Regions from separate parts of the Listeria sp. LM90SB2 genome, predicted to be linked through region 4. Evidence: predicted binding sites of a transcription regulator. Region 4 holds the regulator's gene; each other region holds the start of a gene.
What was found. Region 4 encodes Rex, which represses fermentation and respiration genes when NADH is low (regulators of the CRP and FNR family bind a similar motif). Its sites were predicted from a motif close to TTGTGAAATATTTCACAA; they were not measured.
Positions count from the first base shown of each region.

Region 1: a site for Rex is predicted at 790-807, ahead of GL301_RS13760 (cytochrome ubiquinol oxidase subunit I). Genes of this name have one in related genera too.
Region 2: a site for Rex is predicted at 941-958, ahead of pflB (formate C-acetyltransferase). Genes of this name have one in related genera too.
Region 3: a site for Rex is predicted at 1,181-1,198, ahead of GL301_RS01960 (flavocytochrome c). Genes of this name have one in related genera too.

Region 1 covers NZ_CP046449.1:2,765,848-2,768,057, reverse strand. The annotation lists gene mbcS (acyl-CoA synthetase MbcS) at 1-37, opposite strand, end outside; gene tadA (tRNA adenosine(34) deaminase TadA) at 232-702, shown strand; gene GL301_RS13760 (cytochrome ubiquinol oxidase subunit I) at 1,084-2,210, shown strand, end outside.
Region 2 covers NZ_CP046449.1:1,987,877-1,990,086, forward strand. The annotation lists gene GL301_RS09840 (serine hydrolase domain-containing protein) at 1-745, shown strand, start outside; gene pflB (formate C-acetyltransferase) at 977-2,210, shown strand, end outside.
Region 3 covers NZ_CP046449.1:414,949-417,158, reverse strand. The annotation lists gene GL301_RS01960 (flavocytochrome c) at 1-1,135, opposite strand, end outside; gene GL301_RS01955 (class I adenylate-forming enzyme family protein) at 1,372-2,210, shown strand, end outside.
Region 4 covers NZ_CP046449.1:2,155,410-2,157,619, forward strand. The annotation lists gene GL301_RS10615 (CPBP family intramembrane glutamic endopeptidase) at 1-492, shown strand, start outside; partial or broken gene GL301_RS10620 (DUF4305 domain-containing protein) at 494-698, shown strand; gene GL301_RS10625 (redox-sensing transcriptional repressor Rex) at 725-1,372, opposite strand; gene GL301_RS10630 (ABC-F family ATP-binding cassette domain-containing protein) at 1,682-2,210, shown strand, end outside.

The DNA of each region.
Region 1 (2,210 bases), 610 kb from region 4:
TATAAAGTTCAGGAGCGATTAAATTTTCTGAATTCATAATGACTCTCCTTTATAAGTAGATTGTATATTTTGATAATTTTGTTTTAGGACCTAGTATTAATATATGGTAATATAAATGTTCCGCGAAAGCAACTAAAGTGTTCCTGTGAAAGTTTGAGCAGATTATTCCTACATCCAATCCAAGCTATGCTAAAATAACAATGAGTGACTTTTTAGAAATGAGGTGCATAGATGGAACGAGCTTTCTTTATGCAACAAGCGCTTGAAGAAGCCGAGAAAGCACGAGATATTGGAGAAGTTCCAATTGGTGCAGTCGTTGTTTTAGATGGAGAAATTATTGGGCGGGCGCATAATTTGCGTGAAACGAGCCAAAATGCAGTGACCCATGCGGAGTTGCTTGCGATTCAAGATGCGTGTAAACATCAAAATTCATGGCGACTTAGCGGTGCAGAACTATACGTTACGCTAGAACCATGTCCGATGTGTAGCGGCGCCATTTTACTTTCGCGGATTGAAAAAGTTTATTACGGAGCCAAAGATCCAAAAGCGGGAACAGCCGGATCGTTAATGAATTTACTCCAAGATGACCGATTTAATCATACGTGTGAAGTAGAAGCAGGATTAATGGAAAAAGAAAGCAGCGAAATGTTAAAAAGTTTTTTCCAAGATCTACGAAAACGGAATAAATTGAATAGGTCTTAATGCTTATTGTAAGAAATCATACTTTTAAATCTTTCATTGTGAAATAAAAAGCAATAAGCCTTACCAACATTTACAGCCAGATAATAATTGCGAAAAATATCACAATCTAACTAAAACAAAATAACATCGAAAGTACTAAATAAATTTGTCGCAAAATAGGATAAAATATACTCCAGATAGAACTCATTATAAAGTGAAAATCTTTCTTAACTAGTTCCTAAATCTGTGAAAAATAAGGATTACATATTATTTTATTATGCTTTGTGAATTACAGAGCAACTGAACGCGTCACTTTGGGCGATTTTTCACATGATTTTTAAGAGAGAAGCACAAATCAGGGAACGAAGCAGTAATTTTTAGCACAAAAAGGAGGAGAAAAGGGTGGATAAACTATTTTTAGCCCGTTTTCAATTCGCATCAACAACGATTTTCCATTTCTTATTTGTACCACTTTCAATTGGACTTGTATTTATGGTTGCTCTTATGGAAACGTTGTATGTCGTGAAGGGGAAAGAAATTTACAAAAAAATGTCGAAGTTTTGGGGACACATATTCCTTATTAACTTCGCAGTCGGTGTCGTAACCGGTATTATTCAAGAATTCCAGTTTGGGATGAACTGGTCGGATTACTCTAGATTTGTTGGGGACGTATTCGGAGCACCACTTGCAATCGAAGCGTTACTTGCATTCTTTATGGAATCTACGTTTATCGGACTTTGGATTTTTGGTTGGGACAAACTTGGCAAAAAACTTCATTTAGCATGTATTTGGCTTGTTTCAATCGGAACAATTATGTCTAGTTTCTGGATTTTAGCAGCGAACTCATTTATGCAACATCCGGTTGGTTTTGAATTTAAGAACGGCCGCGCAGAAATGAATGACTTCTTGCAACTTATTACTAATGGGCAACTACTTGTGGAGTTCCCGCACGTTATATTCGGGGCATTTGCCACTGGGGCCTTTTTCATTGCTGGTGTCAGTGCGTATAAGATGCTCAAAAAACAAGATGTCGCCTTCTTTAAACGATCATTCCAAATTGCAATGGTCATGGCGGTAATCGGTGGCTTTGGTGTGGCTTTCAGTGGTCACTCACAAGCACAATACTTGGTTAAAACACAACCAATGAAAATGGCAGCAACAGAGGGGATATGGGAAGATACAGCCGACCCAGCTCCGTGGACGATGATTGCCAAGATCAACCCAGAAGAGAAGAAAAACGAATGGGAAGTCAATGTCCCGTACGCGCTAAGTTTCTTATCTTACGGAACATTAACTGGTAGCGTGGAAGGTATGAACACGCTGCAAAAACAATACGAAGAAAAATATGGTGAAGGTGACTACATCCCACCAGTTAAAACAGCATTTTGGAGCTTCCGTATCATGGTTGGCGCTGGTATGTTAATGATTTTATTCGCATTAATCGGTATCGTGCTTGCTTGGAAGAAAAAACTCGTTAATGCAAAATGGTATTTACGTTTCATGATTCCAATGATTGGTTTCCCGTTCCT
Region 2 (2,210 bases), 170 kb from region 4:
GTATTTACCAGATTTCCGGTACAATAATGTTACGATTTTACATTTACTAACACATAGCTCCGGCCTTGCACAAAATATCCCTAACTTCTCAATGAACAACCGAGAGGACGTTATTCGTTATGTGTATGCCACGCCACAAATTAATATTCCTGGAACCGTAGTCACATACGCCGATGCTAATTTTCTTTTACTCGGTTATTTGATTAGTAAAATGGACGGCAATTATGAAAAAGCCATCCAAAACAATATTTTAGAACCCCTGAGTATGACAAATACAAGTTTTCATCCCGCAAATAAAAAACAAGTCATCCCAACCGAACTTGACCAAACGCGCGGTTTAATTCAAGGTGATGTCCATGATTTTAAAGCTTGGACTGCCAAATCAGGCACAGGCCATGCCGGACTTTTTAGCACCCTAAGCGATCTTTCCAAATTCCGAGATACGCTCATGCTACAACACGGTGCTCCAATTCTTTCTGAAAAAACTTGGCAACTGATGCAAATAAATCATACCCCTGGTCTCAATAGAAGTCGCGGGCTAGGCTGGGATCTACGCGGTGATTCTGTCTTATATCATACCGGATTCACTGGTACTTTTATGGTGCTCGATTTGAAACACCAAGCCAGTTTAATTGTTCTTTCTAACCGCGTTCATCCAAGCCGAGCCAACCCAAATTTCGTTGACAAACGTGACAGCATTGTCGACACTTTTTTAGAAGAAGTTGCAAACACAACGGAAGTCTAGCATATTAGCTAGGCTTCTTTTTCTGCCTTTTGCCTCCCGCCCTACTTCGAAAAAACTGTATTAACACAGCTGTTGAAAGCCTTTTCTAGTTATATAAAAGAAATTTATTTTCTTTCTGGTTTTATATTGTTTTCGTTTTCACAAAGGAGTATGCTGTTCAATGAAGAAAGATTCTAAAGACTTGTTTCTGGCTTTAAGTGAAAAGGAACACAATTGAAGGAGGAAATTATAATGACAAAAGCATGGGATGGTTTTAAAGGAACCGCATGGCAAGAAAACATTAGTGTAGGGCAATTCGTTCAAGACAACTACACTCCTTACGATGGCGATGAAAGCTTTTTAGAAAAGAGCACACCAAGAACAACGAAACTAAATGAAAAAATAAATAAACTAGTAGAAGAAATGGATGCAAAAGGCGGCGTACTTGATATGGATAACGCTATCGTATCCAATGTTGCATCTCACAAAGCTGGTTACGTGGATCAAGAAAATGAAGTTATTGTTGGTTTACAAACAGACAAACCATTCAAATTAGCATTTATGCCGAATGGTGGTCTTAGAACAGCCGAACAATGTTTAACAGACAACGGCTATTCCATTGATCAAGAATTACATGACTTCTACGTAAAAAATCGTTCTACAGCAAATGATGGTATTTTCAGAGCATATACAGACGATATCAAACGTGCGCGTCACTCCCATATCGTTAGTGGTCTTCCTGATGCATACTCTCGCGGAAGAATCATCGGCTTGTACCAAAAACCAGCACTTTACGGTGTGGATCGTTTAATAGCAGAAAAACAACAAGACTTGAAAAAAATTGCGATTTCTTCTGATGAAAACATTCGTTTACGTGAAGAAATTTGGTTACAAATCAAAGCACTTAAAGACTTAATCGTTTTAGGTAACGAATACGGTTTAGAACTTGGACGTCCAGCTGAAAATGCAACAGAAGCGGTACAATGGACTTACATGGGCTACCTTGCTTCTATCAAACAAGCAAACGGTGCTGCAAGCTCATTCGGTCGTATTCCGATTTTCCTTGATATCTATATCCAACGCGATTTAGAAAAAGGCATTATCACTGAATTCGATGCACAAGAATTAATCGAACAATTAACCCTTAAATTAAGAATGGTTCGTTTTGCAAGAACAGATGGTTACAACGAACTTTACGCTTCCAATCCAACATTCGTTACAACTTCAATGGCTGGTATGGGCGCAGACGGTCGTCATCGTGTGACTAAAACAGATTATCGTTTCTTACACTGCTTAGATAACCTAGGAAACTCAGCGGAACCAAACTTAACTGTCCTATGGGATGCTCGTTTACCAGAAAGCTTTAAAGAATATTGTATGAAAATGAGTGTAAAACATTCCTCCATTCAATACGAAAATGATAAATTAATGCAAGAAGAAGGCTACGGCGATATGCAATGTATCAGCTGTTGCGTTAGCCCACTTA
Region 3 (2,210 bases), 1.2 Mb from region 4:
TACCTTCTTCCACAAAGCCCATTTCTTCATATTGCGCGATAGCTTTGACGCGGTCTTTCACGCCTGAATCAAATACTAGGTACGCGGATTTTTCTGGTAATTTGTTGATGGAAGCTGTAACGTTATCACGTGTGTCTAATTCGTTTCCGAAACGTTTACCTTCTTGAGAGACTAAAATCGCACCTTCACCTCGAACGGCTTCACCGATGAGGTAAGATTTATCTTGTTGAACAGTTGGGTGAACTTGAATTTGATCCATATCCACTGTTGTTCCACCAAGTTTTTCGATCATTTTAATACCGTCGCCAGTACTTCCTTCTTGGTTCGTTGTTACATATCCTTTTAAGTCTGGACGTTCTTTTTCAATCATATCTTTATTAGCTCCGTAGCCACCAGTTGTGACAACTACTGCATCCGAACTAATTGTTTTTTCGTCTTTATTGTTTAATTTTACTTTCACGCCAGTTACTTTTCCGTCTTTTTGTGTAATTTCTTTTACGTCTGCGTTAACGAAAACCGGAATTTTTTGTTCTTGAACATTTTTTAGTAAACCGTCTACTAAGTATTTACCAACAGCCGAGCCATCTTCAGGACGGTGCGTACGTTTTTCGCTCATTCCGCCTGTGATAGTTAAGTTGTTTAATTTAATGTCCATGGAATCCAACCAGTCAATGGCGCTGGCGGAATTGTCTACGAAAAAACGAAGCATTGCTTTATCGTTTGTTCCGTGACCACCTTTTAATGTTTCTTCGTAAAATTTGTCGTTGCTATCATTAATTCCTTCTTCTTTTTGGAATTTAGTTTCAGAGGCGTTCATACCAGAAGAGGCTTTCATTGTGTTTCCGCCTGCTAGTGGCATTTTTTCAAGGATTACTGGGTTCATGCCTTTCGCTTTTGCTTCTAGTGCTGCGGACATTCCTGCACCACCTGCACCAACAATAACGATATCGTATTTATCTTTTAATTCGGATGGATCTGTGTAACTAGTTTTTGATGCTCCCGATGTAACTTCTGTTTTTTCTTTTTCTTTTGTTTTCTCCGTGTCACTTTTGCTTGTGTTATTGCTGCCACAACCTGCGATAATTAATGCAAGCGATAGTAGCATGATGAAAGTTGTAGCTAACCTTTTTTTCATTTTCGTACCTCCACTTTTTTGAAAATTTTCCCCTAGACCAATAGTTTGTGATTATATTAACATATTATATCACTAATTGAGATATCTTTACAGGTCATCAGGCGAATTTTCCAAAATAAGAAAAAAAGCAATTTACAGATTTTTTTACAATGATGTAAATGTTTTCTATTACTACTCCTCATTATTTCCACAAAGTGATATAATAGCAACATCAAATATTAAAGGAGCATCGCCATATGACGATAAAAAAGTACGAACCACTTAACCTCTATACCAATTTCAAAAAATCTGCTGAACGCTATCCAGAAATGCCCATCCATTTTGATGAAGAGCTTGTTACTTTTCCTGAATTAGGCCTTCACACTACTTACAAAAAATGCGAAGAGGCTATTATCCAAAAAGCAGCTCATCTACATAAATTCGGTGTACGCAAAGAAGAAAAAGTAATCGTATATAAATCTGCCAAATTCGATTCTTATATTTTAGCAGTTGCGATTTCTTATATTGGTGCCGTGCCAATCATGGTTTCCCCGCATCTTCCAGCGTCTACTATTGATATTTTTGTTAATCGCCTTGACCAACCTTGGTTACTTTTTGATTCTGAGACTTCTGAGAAAAGTCATCAGTTAAACAATTTACCAGACTCAAGATTGATCAATGCTGAACAATTGTTTAAAGCGCCACTAGATGGCTACACATGCGAACAAGAAGAATTACCAAAAGATATGATTGCTTATATGACTCACACTTCTGGAACAACTGGTGTGCCAAAATTAATCGCTCACTCTGCGAATTCGATGGGTTGGAGAACGAAATACCAACGACGTATTCTTAATTTCATCAAACCAAGAGGGCTTGTAGCTTTCCATATCTCACCAGTACATTCTCGTTTTAATATTGGTGTTTCATCCTTGATGTCGCTCGGTTTCCCGCTTCTGCCAATTGCCAATCCGACTAAAGCGAACGTCGAAAAAGTGCTACGCGAATACAAACCGTACGTACTCGAAACGCATCCAAATCATTTTGTTCAATGGGCGTCACTTGCTCGTGAAAAACCAGACGTTTTCCAAAGTAT
Region 4 (2,210 bases):
TACAGAAAACCAAAAGAAAATAAAATCGAAATCGGTGAAAAAACAAAACCGCTTCTAAGTATTGTGTGGATTGTCGGAGGAGTCATTGGCTTATATGTGGCACAAATTATTTGTAGTGTTATTATTACGATGATTTCAGGGGAGTTAAGTAATTCTGCCAATACGGAGTTACTTGTTGATTTGACTAAAGCTGCACCTATTTTCTTGATCTTTATTTCTATTTTGGGACCGATTTTGGAAGAACTTGTCTTTCGAAAAGTGATTTTTGGTGGGCTAAGTAATGTGACGAATATTCATGTGGCCGCAGTTATTAGTTCGCTTTTCTTTGGATTACTTCACGGAGATATTTCTTTCTTACTTACTTATTTTGTCATCGGACTAATTCTTTGTTTCCTTTATACGAAAACAAAACGGATTGTTGTTTCGATGGGTGCCCATATTTTAATGAATACGATTGTTTTGCTTTTGAGTCTTGGAATTATTGGGGGATAATATGAAAAATTCATTAATAAAGCAAAGTTTTTTATATTTTGCACTTGGTCTTGTATTTGTATATTTTGTTGTTGTTCGTGTGGCTGATTATGGTTATGATGTGCTTGCATGTATACTAATTATCATGACATTAATGGATTTTGGTATTGGCATCGGTCTGATTATCACTGGACTTAAAAGACGTAAAAAAAACCTGTAGAAAGTAAGTGTTGCTTACCTTCTACAGGTTTTTTTATTCTGTTTTCGCTGGATAATTTTCCAGGAAATAGATTAACGTTTGTAATTCGGTAGTAAGATCGATATGGTGCACACGAACTTGTTTCGGAACACTGATACGAGCTGGTGTAAAGTTTAGAATACCTTTTACATCTGCTTCAATTAAACGATCTACCGTTACTTGTGCTTCGTCAGCTGGAACTGTCAGAATAACTACTTCCACACCGTTTTCACGAACAATTTCTTCCATATCATTCAAATGATAGATTGGAATATCTTGTTGAACACTACCTACTTTCGCTGGATCTACATCAAATGCAGCAACGATTTTGATATTATTATTTTTCATGAAATTATAATGTAATAATGCTGTACCTAGGTTACCTACACCGATTAGTGCAACATTTGTCTGTTTGTCCTGGCTAAGTGTTTTGCTGAAAAAGTCGAGTATGTAAGAAACGTTATACCCGTATCCTTTCTTACCTAATGCGCCAAAGTACGAAAAATCACGTCGAATAGTCGCTGAATCAACTTTCACCGCTTCACTTAATTCCGCAGATGATACTCGTTCCTTACCTGACTCATCTAAGTATTTCAAGTAACGATGATATAATGGTAAGCGTTTTGCTGTCGCTTGTGGAATTTTAGTTGTTTCCTCCATCATGCCTTCTGTCCCTTCTTCTTTTAATTTTTTCTGAAGTTGAAGCTATTGTGAACTGTACTTCCTTTCACATGCTTGCTTATATACTATAAACATTTCACAAGGAATGCACAAACTTTTTGCTCATATCTTTCAAGTAAGGTTTTGTCCCGCAAAATATCCGGTACAGTCCTCTTTTTATATTCTACGCTAAAATCACAAATAATGCGAGTGTTTTCACAATCTTTTTTATTCAAGCTGTCTTGGCTATCTCATTGCGATTACTTAGCTTTTAAGATAAACTAGTAGGGAGAACGTTCGAGGAGAGAGATTATGATATTATTACAAGTTCAGCAAATTTCTAAATTCTTCGGTGCAGAAGTTATTTTAGATAATATTAAATTAGAAGTTAAAACAGGTGACCGAATCGCTCTAGTTGGGCGAAATGGTGCAGGAAAATCCACTTTACTTAAAATTATCGCCGGCAAAATGAGTTATGATGGCGGAACTATTTCCAAACCAAAAAGTGTGGAAATTGGCTATTTGGCTCAAAATACCGGGCTAGAATCTTCTAAAACCATTTGGGATGAAATGCTTAGTGTATTCGATTCACTGCGCAGAATGGAAGCTGATTTGCGCAAAATGGAGCTTCGTCTCGGTGAACCGGAACTCTATAATGATCCAGAAAAATACCAAGCACTGATGACGGATTATGATACGTTACAACATACTTTTAAAGAAAGTGGCGGCTATACTTACGAAGCAGAAATCCGTTCTGTTTTAAATGGATTGCGTTTTTATCCAGAAGATTATGAAGTAGAAATCGCTTCTCTAAGTGGTGGCCAAAAAACGCGGCTTGCTT